3 regions of the Stenotrophomonas sp. 05N423 genome follow, and region 3 is predicted to be linked to each of the others. Evidence: predicted binding sites of a transcription regulator. Region 3 holds the regulator's gene; each other region holds the start of a gene.

Region 1 (4,720 bases), on a different contig from region 3:
TGGATATACACGCTGCTGCTGCCGGCGCTCAGCCATGGCGGCTGGCTGGACGTGGCGCTGGTCGAGCACGGGCCGTTCGGCATCGGCTGGCTGCGGCCCGAACAGCTGTTCGGCCTGCGCGGCTGGGATCCGCTCACCCATGGCACGTTTTGGTCGCTGCTGCTCAACGCCGCGACCATGCTGCTGGTGTCGATGCGCTGGCGCCCGGGCGTGGCCGAGCGGCTGCGCGTGGCACCGTTCCTGGAGCCGTATGCGCGGCGCCCGGCGGTGGCAGGCGACTGGCCGGCGCACGTCAAGGTGCGCGACCTGCTGGCGCTGGCCACGCGTGTGGTCGGCGACCTGCGCGCGCGGCGCGCGTTCGCCGAGCAGGCGCAGGCGCTGCAGCGCGAACTGCAGCCCGCCGCCGCCGCCGACCGCGCCTGGGTGCAGTTCACCGAGCGCCTGCTGGCCGCCTCGATCGGCGCCGCGTCGGCACGCCTGCTGCTGACCAGCCTGCTGCGCGGCTCGGGCATGGACCTGGGCGAAGTGGTGGCGGTGCTGGACGAAGCGGGGCAGGAGCTGCGCTTCAACCGCGAGATCCTCTCCACCACGCTGGAAAACATCAGTGCCGGGGTCAGCGTGGTCGATCCGGACATGCGCCTGACCGCGTGGAACCGCCGCTACCAGCAGATGTTCGGTTATCCCGACGGCATGCTCTACGTCGGCCGCCCGGTCGCCGACCTGATCCGCTACAACGCCGAGCGCGGCGAACTGGGCGAGGGCGACATCGAGGTGCAGATCAACCGCCGCATCGGCCACATGCGCGCGGGCACGCCGCACGTGTTCGAGCGCACCGGCGCCGACGGCAAGGTGATCGAGCTGCGCGGCCAGGCGCTGCCAGGCGGCGGTTATGTCACCAGCTACAACGACATCACCGACTTCAAGCGCGCCGAGCAGGCGCTGCTGGAAGCCAACGAGACCCTGGAGCAGCGCGTGGCCGAGCGCTCGCAGGCGGCCGAGGCGGCGCAGCAGTCCAAGACCCGCTTCCTGGCCGCGATCAGCCACGACGTGCTGCAGCCGCTCAACGCCGCGCGCCTGTTCGCCTCGGCGCTGCGCGATGGCCTGCAGGAAGGCGACGAACAGCGGCACCTGGCCGAGCGCGTGGACGCCTCGCTGCGCGCTGCCGAGGAACTGCTCGACGGCCTGCTCGACGTGTCGCGGCTGGACGCCGGCGGCCTGCGCCCGACCGTCACCGACTTCGACGCCGCGCTACTGGTACGCGAACTGGCCGCGCAGTACACGCCGGTGGCGGCCGGGCGCGGCCTGCGCCTGCATGTGTTCGCGCGCCAGGCGTGGGTGCGCAGCGATCGCCGCCTGCTGCGCCGCGTGCTGCAGAACTTCATGGCCAACGCGCTGCGCTACACCCGCAGCGGGCGCATCGTGCTGGCGCTGCGCGTGCGCGGCGGGCAGGTCGAACTGCAGGTATGGGATACCGGCCCCGGCATCCCCGAACACCACATGCAGCAGATCTTCAAGGAATTCCACCGCTACCAGCAGCCGTTCGACTGGGGCGAGCAGGGCCTGGGCCTGGGCCTGTCGATCTGCCAGCGCATCTCGCGCCTGCTCGGCCACGGCCTGGACGCGCGCAGCCAGCCCGGCCGCGGCAGCATGTTCTCCATCACCCTGCCGCGCGTACCGACACCGGCGGTGGCGCCGCCGCCGCGCGCCACGCCGGCGTTCGGCGGCGACGAGGCGCTGGCCGGCCTGCGCGTGCTGTGCGTGGACAACGACCAGGAAATCCTCGACGGCATGCGCGCGCTGCTCGGCCGCTGGAAGGTGCGGGTGATCGCTGCCAGCACGGTGGACATGGCGCTGGAGAAGATCGCCGAACGACCGGACGTGATGCTGGTGGACTACCACCTGCACGACCGCATGGACGGCCTCGATGCGCTGGTCGCGCTGCGCGAGGCAGCGGGCCGCCCGCTGCCCGGCGCGCTGCTCACCGCCGATGGCCGCGACGAACTGAAGCGGCTGGCGCGCGAGCGCGGCTACCGGGTGTTGACCAAGCCGGTGAAACCGGCCTCGCTGCGCGCCTTCCTCACCGCCTGGCGATAAGAGCCTGCGGGAAGCCGGTTGCGCCGGCGATTGCCGTCCACGTCGCGTTCCGTAGATGCGGGGGGTGATTGCCCGTGCCGATGGGCCAATGCCTTGCAGGAACGGCGCATGTAGGAGCGCACTTCAGTGCGCGACGGGGGCTTTCCCGGTAGAGCCTCGTCGCGCACTGAAGTGCGCTCCTACAGGGGGCCTCACGCCGCGCCGTGCAGGTGTTCGTACAGGATGCTGGCGCCGATGACGATCAGGATCACGCCGCCGACGATCTCCGCGCGCTTGCCGACCAGGGCGCCGAGCACGCGGCCGAGCATGATGCCCAGGGTGACCATGACCAGGGTGCACAGGCCGATGACCAGCGCGACCACGCCGATGTGCACGTCCAGGAAGGCCAGGCTCACGCCGACCGCCGCCGCGTCGATGCTGGTGGCCAGTCCGGTGGCGGCCAGCGTCCAGAAACGGTGGTGGCGGTTGTCGTCGGCGTCCTGGGTTTCCTCGTCCGTATCCGGGCGCAGGCCGGCCACGATCATGTGCACGCCCAGCGCGCCGAGCAGCACGAAGGCGATCCAGTGGTCGAAGGCTTCCACGTACTGCGACGTGGCGCGGCCCAGCAGCCAGCCCAGCAGCGGGGTGATGGCCTCGATCGCGCCGAAGATCAGGCCGGCGCGCAGTGCGTCGGGCAGGCGCGGACGGCGCATCGCCGCGCCCTTGCCGATCGCGGCGGCGAAGGCGTCGGTGGACATGGCGAAGCCGACGAGAAGGATGGAGAGAGGGGACATCGGGTTTTCCTGGTCGGGCGGAGACGGACGGCATACGGCGCGCCCAACCTGACGTTGCGCGGCATGCCGTTGGTCTCGCCAACCGTGGAACCGGTCGCACGCGCCACGACGCAATGGTCGAGTGTGTTGACGCGTGCGCTTCCAGATGCTGGAAGCAGGCTACTCCCCAAGGGAGCGCGGATTCTAGCACGGCGCCGTAGGCACGCAGGCGCCGCGCTGACATGCCCCTGTCATCGCCGGCTGGCTTCATGTGCGCCGCACCGGCAGCCGGCGCATGCCCATGCGCGGAAAGCGCTAAAGAACCGGCAGGTCCGGCCGATCCAGAGGCGTCCCCACGCCCGGAGTCATGCAATGAAGTTCCCGCTTGGAATCGCCCAGAAGCTGCGGCTGAGCCTGTTGGCCCTGATCGTCGGCCTGGTCGTCATCGGCTCGGCCTATGCCTGGCTCAGCGCCGGCATGCGTGCCGCCGACCAGCGCCTGCAACGCTACCAGCAGGAAGCGGCGCGGCTGGAGAACCTGGCCCGCGCTTTCGCCGAGACGCGGCGCGCGCAGGCCGAGTATGCCATGTCGTTCTCGACCGCCGCCGGGCAGGCCTTCGGCAAGGCGCGCGGGCAGCTGGACGAGGCATTGGCGCTGGCGCCGGCGCCGGGCGCCGCCCCCTGGCCGGCGGAGCTGACGGCAACGCTGCGCTCCTACCTCGAATCGGCGCAGTTGCTGGACGAGCGCATCGGCGAGCTTGGCCATGATGCCGACAGCGGCATGCAGGGCGAGCTGCGCGAAGCGGTGCACACGGTGGAGAACCTGATCGGCGACTACCGCGAGCCGGAGCTGCAGGTGTCGATGCTGAGCATGCGCCGCCACGAGAAGGACTTCATCCTGCGCCGCGAACAGAAATACGCCGATGAGTTGAGTGCGCAGGCGATGCCGTTCGAACTGCTGCTGCAGCGCGCGCGCATGCCCGAGAGCGTGCGCGCGCAGGTGCGCGAAGCGATGCAGCGCTACCAGGGCGCGTTCCTGTCCTATGCAGCGGCGCGCTTCGGCGTGGACAGCGAGACCCAGGCGCTGGACGACCATGCCGCGCAGGTGGATCCGGTGATCCAGCAACTGCAGCGTGACCAGCGCAGCGCGTTGCAGGAACAGCGCGCCGGGCAGGCGTCCGCACGGACCTGGATGAACGCGACCTTCGCCGCCACCGTGCTCCTCGTCGGCCTGTTGCTGGTCACGCTGCTGGTGCTGCTGCTGCGCGCCATCGACCGGCCGCTGGCCGATGCCGCCGCGTTCGCCCGCGCCATCGCCGACGACCATCTCGACGGCACCCTGGTGGTACGCAACCGCGACGACGAGATTGGCCGCCTCGCCACCGCGCTGATGCAGATGCAGGCCAGCCTGCGCGAGCGCATCGCCGCCGAGCGCGTTGCCGCGCTGGCCAACCAGCGCGTGCGCCAGGCATTGGACGTGGCCCGCGCCGCGGTGCTGGTGACCGATGCCGAAGGCCGCGTGGTCTACGCCAACGACGCCCTGCTGCAGACCTTCGCGCAGGCTGGCGTCGGGACGCCGATAGGCACCGGCGTGGACGCGGCCGCGCTCGGCGCCGACGTGGCCGCGGTGCTGGCCGAGGCCGAGCGTGGCCATACGGTCGATGCCGAAGTGGAACTGGGCAATACCGGTTTCCTGCTGCGCGCCAGCCCGGTGCTGGAGCAGGAGCGGGTGCTTGGCCTGGTGATGGAATGGCAGGACCGCCGCCTGGAACGGGTGATTGCACATGAGGTAGCCGCGGTGGTGGCCGCTGCCGCCGCGGGCGACCTGGAAGGGCGCATCGAACTGGCCGACAAGCAGGGCTTCGTGCGCGAGCT
Region 2 (4,720 bases), on a different contig from region 3:
GCGGCTTCATGATGAATGGGTATGCGGGAAAGGGCGCAAGCATAGCGGCAACCGGCCAAACCGCGGGCCAACGGCCGCGGTCGCGATCAGAACCGGTTGTCCCCGTCCAGGATGCGCCCCAGCCCGCCCAGCACCGAGCCTTCGCCGCGGCTCTGGCCGCCGCCCTGCGGTGCGGCCGCGTACATGCGCCCGGCCAGGCGCGAGAACGGCAGCGACTGCAGCCATACCTTGCCGGGGCCGGTGAGGGTGGCCAGGAACACGCCCTCGCCGCCGAAGAACATGCTCTTCAGGCCAGCCACGCGGCGCACGTCCATGTCCACGCCAGCGTGGTAGGCGACAACGCAACCGGTGTCCACGTCGATGCGTTCGCCGGCGGCCAGTTCGCGCTCCACCACGCAGCCGCCGGCATGCACGAACACCCAGCCGTCGCCCTCGAGTTTCTGCATGATGAAGCCCTCGCCGCCGAACAGGCCGGTCATCACCTTGCGCTGGAAATGCACGCCGACCTGCACGCCGCGCGCGCCGGCCAGGAAGCTGTCCTTCTGGCAGATCAGCTGGCCGCCATGCTCGTCGAGCTTCATCGGCAGCACGGTGCCGGGGTAGGGCGCGGCGAAGGCGACCTTGGCCTTGCCCTGGCCGGCATGCGTGTAGAGCGTGGCGAACAGGCTCTCGCCGGTGATGACGCGCTTGCCGGCCGCCAGCAGCTTGTCCATGAGCCCGGCCCCCTGGCCTTCGTGGCGGCCGTCGCCGAACACGGTCTCCATCCGTACCGCCGCGTCCTTGAACATGAGCGCGCCGGCCTCGGCGATGGCGCTCTCGCCGGGGTCCAGCTCGATCTCCACGAACTGCATCTCATGGCCGACGATGCGGAAGTCGATGTCGTCGGCGCGGTTGCGGCGGCCGCCCACCGGCGGCGGCATGGGCGGCGGCGCCGCCTGGCCGCCGAACTCGGGCAGCGACGCGGCCGGCTGCCAGCCCTGCATGCCCTCGCGCCAGGCCAGGGCGTCGCGGTGCAGCTGCGCGTGGCGGCGTGCCGCCTCGTCGTCCAGCGGACCGATGCGGTCGGGTTGTCCGGGGGTGTGGAAGTACCACTGGCTCATCGGCGTGCCTGGCTGGGAAAGAGCCGCCAGTCTATGCGGTGTCGGCGGCGCGCGACGCACGCACCGGCGGTCGTTCCGCACGCCGCCGGCGGGGTGCGGAAGGCCGGCATTCCCATTCATTTTTTTCCTTCGATCTGCCGCTAAAGCGGCGACTGCCAATGCCGATAGTTTTCGCACCGCGAGGAAGGGCTGGAGGCCATGCCGCGCAGTTCTTGGCAATGCCGCCATGCTCGGGTGGCTGCCGCAAGGCAGCCATGAAGGAACCACCCCTCCGCCCCGGGAAAGCGGAGCGGTGGCGACGGAATGAGTCAGGGCGTTCACTCATTCAAGGGGAACTTCCATGTCGATCAAAACGCTGTTCATCAGCCTGTTCGCCGTCACCCTGGTCATCCTCGGCCTGGTGTTCGCTTCCATCTTCGAGGTCAAGGCCACCGCGGCCCAGCTCAAGGCGGCCCAGCAGTCCCGTTACGATTCCTATCTGCTGGCCGACGAGCTCCGGCAGAGTTCGGACGACCTCACCCGGCTCGCGCGCATCTATGTCGTCACCGGCGACGAGCGCAACGAGCAGGCGTATGACGATATCGTCGCCGTCCGCAACGGCAGCAAGGCGCGCGCGGACGGCCAGGCCATCCCCCTGCAGAAGCTGATGGAGAAGGCCGGCTTCACCACCGCCGAATTCGCCAAGCTAAAGCAGGCCGGTGACCTGTCCAACGAGCTGGCCAAGGTTGAAAACGCGGCCATGCACATGGTCAAGGGCCAGTACGACGACGGCAACGGCGGCTTCACCCGGGAAGGCGAGCCCGACCTGGAACGCGCGCGCACCCTGATGCACGACCAGGATTACGAGGCCACCAAGGCCGCGATCATGAAGCCGATCGGCGAATTCTTCGTGCTGCTGGACCAGCGCACCGAAGGCCAGGTGCTGGCGGCGGAGAAGGCCAACGGCCTGTGGACCGGCATCGCGGTGGCCTCGATCGTGGCCGCCCTGGTGGTGCTGCTGGGCGCCCTGCTGTTCGCCTTCAGGCGCATCATCGGCCAGCTCGGCGGCGAGCCGCAGGACGTGGTCAAGGCGGTGGAGCGCATCGCCAATGGCGACCTGCAGACCGCCATCGTGCTGCGCCCGGGCGACACCTCCAGCCTGGTGCATTCGCTGCGTGCCATGCAGGGCAGCCTGAAGTCCATCGTGGCCGACATCCAGTCCATGGCCGAGGCGGCGGTGCGCCGCGGCGACTTCAGCGTCAAGATGGACAGCGCCGGCCGCACCGGTTTCATGAAGGACATCGCCGGCCTGCTCAACGAACTGTCCGACGTGACCGAAGCCGGCCTGCAGGACATCGGCCGCGTGTCCGGCGCGTTGTCGGCCGGCGACCTCTCGCAGAAGATCGGGCAGGACTACCCGGGCCTGTTCGGCCACACCGCCAGCGCCGTCAACCACACGGTCGCGGTACTGGCCGCCCTGGTCGATGAGATACGCACCCTGGCCGACAGCGCCGGGCAGGGCGATTTCAGCCGCCGCATCGGGCTGGATGGCAAGAAGGGCTTCGGCCAGGAGATCGGCCGCCTGCTCAACCAGCTGTCCGTCACCACCGATGCCGGGCTGCGCGATGTCCTGCGGGTCGCCCAGGCGCTGGCCCAGGGCGACCTGACCCAGCGCATCGACGCCGAGTACCCGGGCCTGTTCGGCCAGGTGCGCACCGGCATGAACGCCACTGTCGCCAACCTGCACCGCCTGGTCCAGCAGATCAAGGACGACGCCGACCAGATCGGACTGGCCACCACCGAGATCGCCAACGGCAACCAGGACCTGTCCGCGCGCACCGAAACCCTGGCGGCCAACCTGGAAGAGACCGCCGCCAGCATGGAAGAGCTGACCTCCACCGTGCGCGACAACGAACTGCGCGTGGCCCGCGCCGGCGACATCACCCACTCCGCCACCGACGTGGCCGCCCGCGGTGGCGAGATCGTCAAGGCGTCGATCGTCACCATGGACGAGATCGCACAGAGCTCGCGGCAGGTCGCCGAGATCATCAGCGTCATCGACGGCATCGCCTTCCAGACCAACATCCTGGCGCTCAACGCCGCGGTGGAGGCGGCGCGCGCCAGCGAGCACGGCCGCGGCTTCGCGGTGGTGGCGTCGGAGGTGCGCAGCCTGGCGCAGCGCTCGGCCGAGGCGGCCAAGGACATCAAGAACCTGATCACCGACGCGGTGGCCAAGGCGGAGAACGGCACCGAGCGCGTGCACCGGGTCGGCGATGCGATGGACGAGATCGTCACCGGCATCGGTGGCGTGACCGCGATCATGTCCGAGATCCTGCTGGCCAGTCGCGAGCAGAGCAGCGGCATCAGCCAGGTCGCGCAGTCCACCACGCAGATGGACGAAGTAACCCAGAGCAATGCGGCGCTGGTGGAGGAGGTGGCGGCGGCGGCGACCTCGCTGCGCGACCGCGCGCAGAGCCTGCTGCAGTCGGTGTCGGTGTTCAACCTCGGCGGCAGCCTGCGGCTGGCCGCCTGACTCGCCGGGGCGCGGGGGCTGCGGTACCCACGTAGATGCGGGGCTTGCCCCGCATCTGGCTTCACCGGTAAAGCCCGTGGGGTGCTTTCCAGCGCAGGAGCGCACTTCAGTGCGCGATGGGGCTTTCCCACCAATCCCGCACAGGTCGCGCGGGCTGTTGCAGAAGGATCTGCATGCAGGCCCCATCGCGCACCAGGGTGCGCTCCTACGGGTTTTCGCCGTGTTGGTGCAGCGCCTTGTGCAGCACGTCCAGCAGCTGGCCGTCGTCCAGCCGGTGCTCCCAGTACATGATCCCGCCGAGCTTGTTGCGCCTGACGTATCCGGCCTTGATCGCCAGCGACTGCGGATCGTCGTAGGTGATCATCTGCCGCTCGGTGGGGTTCCACAGCCACGGCACCTGCGCCTGCGCGTCCCAGTGGCGTTCCCAGCCGGGCGCGCCGAGGCGGGTCTGCACGATCTCGCTCCAGGTGATGAAGCCGCCATCGCTGGCGAACCTGCGGTACAGGCCGCTATCGACCGGCTCCACGTCGCCGAAGCGGCGTCCGTAGAACGGTACGCCGACATTGATCTTGTCCGCCGGCACGCCGGCGTCGAGGAAGTAGCGCACGGCGCCCTCGGTGGTGCGTTCGTCCGCCGGCGCCAGCGCCGAGCGCGCCAGCCCGCTCTGGTGGCCGGTGGTCGGGGTCAGGCTGCCGTGGAAGTCGTAGGTCATCAGGTTGATCCAGTCCAGCGACCGGGCGATGCGCGGCAGTTCCAGGCCCTCGGCGAACCGGCCCTCGGCCGCGGCGATGGTCAGCAGGTAGTGGCGCTTGCCGCCTTCGCGGTCCAGGCGTGCGCGCAGCGCTTCCAGCAGCAGGGTGAAGTTGCGGCGGTCGTCCGGGCTGTGGCTGATGTCGGCGTCGCCCAGGGTCGGGTATTCCCAGTCGATGTCCAGGCCGTCGAGGTCGAAGCGCCGCAGCAGGGCTACGCCGCTGTCGATGAAGCGCGCACGCGCCGCCGCGGTGGCGGCGGCCTCGGAGAAATTGCCGGCGCCCCAGCCGCCGACGGACAGCACGATCTTCAGCGCGGGGTTGTCGGCACGGTGGGCGACGAGCGCATGCAGGTTGGC
Region 3 (4,720 bases):
CCGGCGCCGGCAAGACCACCACCATCGCCAAGCTGGCCTCGCGCTTCGCCGAGGCCCACGCCGCCCGCGACGTCGCCCTGGTCACCACCGACACCCAGCGCATCGGCGCGCGCGAGCAGCTGTACGGCTTCGGCCGCCAGCTCGGCATCGCCGTGCACGAGGCCAGCAGCGGCACCAACCTCAACCAGCTGCTGGAGCGCCTGGCCGACTACAAGCTGGTGCTGATCGACACCGCCGGGCTGGGCCAGCGCGACCGCGCCCTGACCGCCCAGCTGCAGTGGCTGCGCGCCGCCGGCCAGATCCGCACCCTGCTGGTGCTGCCGGCCAATACCAGCTTCCAGGACATGGACGAGGTGGTCCGCCGCTTCGGTGCGGCCAACCCGCAGGGCCTGGTGCTGACCAAGCTGGACGAGACCGGCCGCTTCGGTTCGGCCCTTTCGGTGGCCGTGGATCACCGTTTGCCGATCACATGGGTGACGGACGGGCAGGATGTGCCGGAAGATCTGCACCGGGCCTCGGCGGCCAATCTCGTGCTTCGCCTTGAAGATTTGCGCCGCGCGGCCGATATGCCCTGCAACCCGGAGTTGAACCATGCCGTCGCGTGAGTACGCCAAGCTGACCAATGCCTTCCCGCTGTCGGCCACCCGCCGCCAGCCCGCAGGCCCCGTGCGCACCATCGCGGTGACCGGCGGCAAGGGCGGCGTGGGCAAGACCAACGTCTCGGCCAATCTGGCCGTGGCGCTGGCCGGCATGGGCAAGCGCACGCTGCTGCTGGACGCCGACCTGGGCCTGGCCAACATCGACGTCATCCTCGGCCTGCAGCCCAAGCACACCCTGGCCGACCTGGTCGCCGGGCGCTGCTCGCTGGAGGACGTCATCATCGAGGGCCCCGACGGCCTGCTGGTGGTGCCGGCCGCGTCCGGCCGCCGGCACATGGCCGAGCTGCAGCCGGCCGAGCACGTCGGCCTGGTCAACGTGTTCTCCGAGCTGGAACGCGACCTGGACGTGATGATCATCGACACCGCGGCCGGCATCACCGACAGCGTGCTGACCTTCTGCCAGGCCGCGCAGGACACCGTGGTGGTGGTCTGCGACGAGCCGGCTTCGATCACCGACGCCTACGCCCTGATCAAGGTGCTCTCGCGCGAGCGCGGGGTGGACCGCATCCAGGTCGTGGCCAACATGGTGCGCGACCCCAACGAAGGCCGCGTGCTGTACGAGAAGCTGGTGCGGGTGTGCGAGAAGTTCCTGGCCGACGTCTCGCTCAATTACCTGGGCTGCGTGCCGCAGGACGACTGGCTGCGCCTGTCGGTGCAGCGCCAGCAGCCGGTGGTGAAGCTGTACCCGTCGGCGCCGGCCGCGCTGGCGCTGCAGGAAATCGCCCGCCGCACCGCCCGCTGGCAGGCGCCGACCGAGCCGCGTGGCGGCGTCGAATTCTTCCTGGAGCGCATCATCCAGCGCGGGGTGGCGACATGAACCCCGCCGCCCATTACCGCGAAGTGCAACGCGCCAGCGCCAACGACTGCATCGCCCGCCATTCGGACCTGGTGCGGCGCATCGCCCACCACCTGGCGGCGCGCCTGCCGGCCAGCGTCGAGATCGACGACCTGATCCAGGCCGGCATGATGGGCCTGATCGAAGCCTCGCGCAGTTACGACGCCGAACAGGGCGCCTCGTTCGAGACCTACGCCTCGATCCGCATCCGCGGCTCGATGATCGACGAGATCCGCCGTGGCGACTGGGTGCCGCGTTCGGTGCACCGGCGCGCCCGCGACGCCGCCGCCACCATCCGCCGCATCGAGCAGACCACCGGCCGCGCCGCCAGCGCGACCGAGGTGGCCGAGGCGATGGAGATGCCGCTGCCCGAATACCTGCGGCTGATCGAGGACGCCGCGCGCGGCCAGGTGCTGAGCCTGGAGTCGCGCATCGAGGACCAGGGCGAGCTCGATACCCCGGCCACCGGCGGCCCGACCCCGCAGCAGGTGCTCGAGCGCAGCCAGTTCGGCGAGGAACTGGGCAAGGCCATCGGCCAGCTGCCCGACCGCGAACAGCTGGTGCTGTCGCTGTACTACGAGCAGGAACTGAACCTGAAGGAGATCGGCGCCGTGCTCGGGGTGAGCGAGTCGCGCGTCTGCCAGATCCACGGCCAGGCCATGCTGCGCCTGCGCGGCCGGCTGAAGATTTTCGAGGCGGCCGACGCCGGCCTCGTCGAACCATGAAGAGGAACACCTTTTGAACAAGAACATGCGGATCCTGATCGTCGACGATTTCTCGACCATGCGGCGCATCGTCAAGAACCTGCTGGGCGACCTGGGCTTCACCAACACCGCCGAGGCCGAAGACGGGCATGCCGCGCTGGCGCTGTTGAACAGCCAGCCGTTCGACTTCGTGGTCACCGACTGGAACATGCCGGTGATGACCGGCATCGAACTGCTCAAGGCGATCCGCGCCGATGCCAAACTCAAGACCCTGCCGGTGCTGATGGTCACCGCCGAGGCCAAGCGCGAGCAGATCATCGAGGCCGCGCAGAACGGCGTGAACGGCTACATCATCAAGCCGTTCACCGCGCAGACCCTGGAAGAGAAACTGGGCAAGATCTTCGAGCGGCTGGGAGCGAGCGCCTGATGGGCACGCCCGGCGAAACCCTGAGCGGGAAATCGGCCTTGGTGCAACGCCTGCAGGATGCGCTGGCGGCGCTGGAAAGCGGCGACGAGAGCGGCCTGCGCCGGGAAATCGATGCGCTGGCGGCGCTGCGCACGCAGCCGATGATGGCCGGCCTGGGCCGGCTTGCGCGCGAGCTGGGCCAGGCGCTGGGCGAACTGCCGACGGTACCCACCGAGGCCGGCGAACTGGACGACGCCTGCGCGCGCCTGGACCACGTGGTCGAGATGACCGAGAAAGCCACCCACCGCACCCTGGACCTGGCCGAGCAGTGCCGCGAGCTGGTCACCGGCCTGCGCGAGGGCAGCCTGCCGACGGTCGAACACGAACAGGCGCTGGACCGCATCCGCCACAACCTCACCGAAATCGCCCTGACCCAGAGCTACCAGGACCTGACCGGGCAGATCATCCGCCGCGTGGTCGGCATCGTGCGCCGCGTGCACGAAGGCTTCGGCGCGCTCGGCCTGCCGCCGCCGGAGGAAGAGGCGCGCAACAGCGGCCTTGCCGGTCCGGCGCTGGAAGGCATCGACCGCCACGCCGTCAGCCAGGACGACGCCGACGACCTGCTCTCCGACCTGGGGCTGTGACGCCATGAGCGCCTTCGCCGACGACATCGCCGCCGATTTCATCCTCGAGGCCCAGGAAATCCTGGATCGCCTCGGCGAACAGCTGGTCGCGCTGGAGCAGTCGCCCCGCGACAACGACCAGCTCAACGCGGTGTTCCGCGGCTTCCACACGCTCAAGGGCGGTGCCGGCTTCCTGGGCATCAACGCGATGGTCGAGCTGTGTCACGCCGCCGAGGAAACCCTGGGCATGGCGCGCTCGGGCAAGGCGGTACTGCAGGCGCACCACTTCGATGCCGCGCAGCAGTCGCTGGACTGGCTGCAGGCCATGCTCGACGCGGTGTCGGCCGGCACCGATCCGCAGCACGCGCCGCCGGCGCTGATCGCGCTGTTCGACGTCGACGTGGCGCCCGCCGCCCCGGCTCCCGTGGCCGCGGCACCGGTCGCGGCCGCCGGCGGCGACATGATCACCGAAGACGAATTCGAGGACCTGCTCGACCAGCTGCACGGCGGCGGCGTGCCCGGCGCCAAGCCGGTGGCCGCCACGGCCTCTTCCAGGGCGGCGGACGACCTCATCTCCGAGGACGAGTTCGAAGCCCTGCTCGACCAGCTGCATGGCACCGCCGCGCCCGGCGCCGCGCCTGCCGCGGCCGCGGCCAGGCCCGCTGCCGCCCGCAAGGGCGGCGACGACCTCATCACCGAGGACGAATTCGAAGCCCTGCTCGACACCCTGCACGGCGGTGCCGCGCCCGGCACGCGGGCATTGCCGGCCTCGCCGGCCGCCCCGCTCCCGGCTGCGCCCGCGCCGCGCGCGGCCACCCCGGCACCCGCTGCGGCCAAGGCCGCGGTCGAGCCCGAGCAGACCGTGCGCGTGGACACCAAGCGCCTGGACGCCATCGTCAACCTGATCGGCGAACTGGTGCTCTCGCGCAACCGGCTCAAGACCCTGCGCGCGCGCCTGAAGGACGAGGAACTCGACCGCGCCGTCTCCACCCTCGACATCGCCACCGCGCGCCTGCAGTCGGCGGTGATGCGCACCCGCATGCAGCCGGTGGGCAAGGTGTTCTCGCGCTTCCCCAAAGTCGCGCGCGATGTCGCCCGCAACCTGAAGAAGGAAGTGGACCTGGAACTGATCGGCGCCGAGACCGAGCTCGACCGCAACCTGGTCGAGGCCCTGGCCGACCCGCTGGTGCATCTGGTCCGCAACGCCATCGACCATGGCGTGGAAATGCCCGAGCTGCGCGAGGCGCAGGGCAAGCCGCGCATGGGCCGGGTACGGCTGTCGGCGCAGCAGGAAGGCGACTACGTCAGCATCGAAGTGCAGGACGACGGCGCCGGCATCGACCCCGAACGCCTGCGCGCCAAGGCCCGCGAGAAAGGCCTGCTGGACCCGGAAGCCGCCGCGCGGCTGAGCAGCGAGGAATGCCTGCACCTGGTGTTCCTGCCCGGCTTCTCGACCAAGCAGGAAGTCACCGACATCTCCGGCCGCGGCGTCG

What was found. Region 3 encodes FliA, which starts transcription of late flagellar genes. Its sites were predicted from a motif close to TAAAGTTTNNCNNNCNNNGGCCGATAA; they were not measured.
Region 1: a site for FliA is predicted at 3,163-3,189, ahead of AC1DGW_RS11730 (methyl-accepting chemotaxis protein). Genes of this name have one in related genera too.
Region 2: a site for FliA is predicted at 1,242-1,268, ahead of AC1DGW_RS11410 (methyl-accepting chemotaxis protein). Genes of this name have one in related genera too.

What each region holds. Positions count from the first base shown of each region.
Region 1 covers NZ_JBFTMV010000006.1:204,193-208,912, forward strand. Annotated here, with positions in the region: gene AC1DGW_RS11720 (NahK/ErcS family hybrid sensor histidine kinase/response regulator) at 1-2,094, shown strand, start outside; gene mntP (manganese efflux pump MntP) at 2,286-2,867, opposite strand; yybP-ykoY riboswitch at 2,877-3,042, opposite strand; gene AC1DGW_RS11730 (methyl-accepting chemotaxis protein) at 3,219-4,720, shown strand, end outside.
Region 2 covers NZ_JBFTMV010000006.1:113,100-117,819, forward strand. Annotated here, with positions in the region: gene AC1DGW_RS11400 (patatin-like phospholipase family protein) at 1-10, opposite strand, end outside; gene AC1DGW_RS11405 (TIGR00266 family protein) at 87-1,100, opposite strand; gene AC1DGW_RS11410 (methyl-accepting chemotaxis protein) at 1,441-3,612, shown strand; gene AC1DGW_RS11415 (glycoside hydrolase family 18 protein) at 3,818-4,720, opposite strand, start outside.
Region 3 covers NZ_JBFTMV010000012.1:97,099-101,818, forward strand. Annotated here, with positions in the region: gene flhF (flagellar biosynthesis protein FlhF) at 1-605, shown strand, start outside; gene AC1DGW_RS16060 (MinD/ParA family protein) at 592-1,476, shown strand; gene AC1DGW_RS16065 (RNA polymerase sigma factor FliA) at 1,473-2,219, shown strand; gene cheY (chemotaxis response regulator CheY) at 2,233-2,625, shown strand; gene AC1DGW_RS16075 (protein phosphatase CheZ) at 2,625-3,248, shown strand; gene AC1DGW_RS16080 (chemotaxis protein CheA) at 3,253-4,720, shown strand, end outside.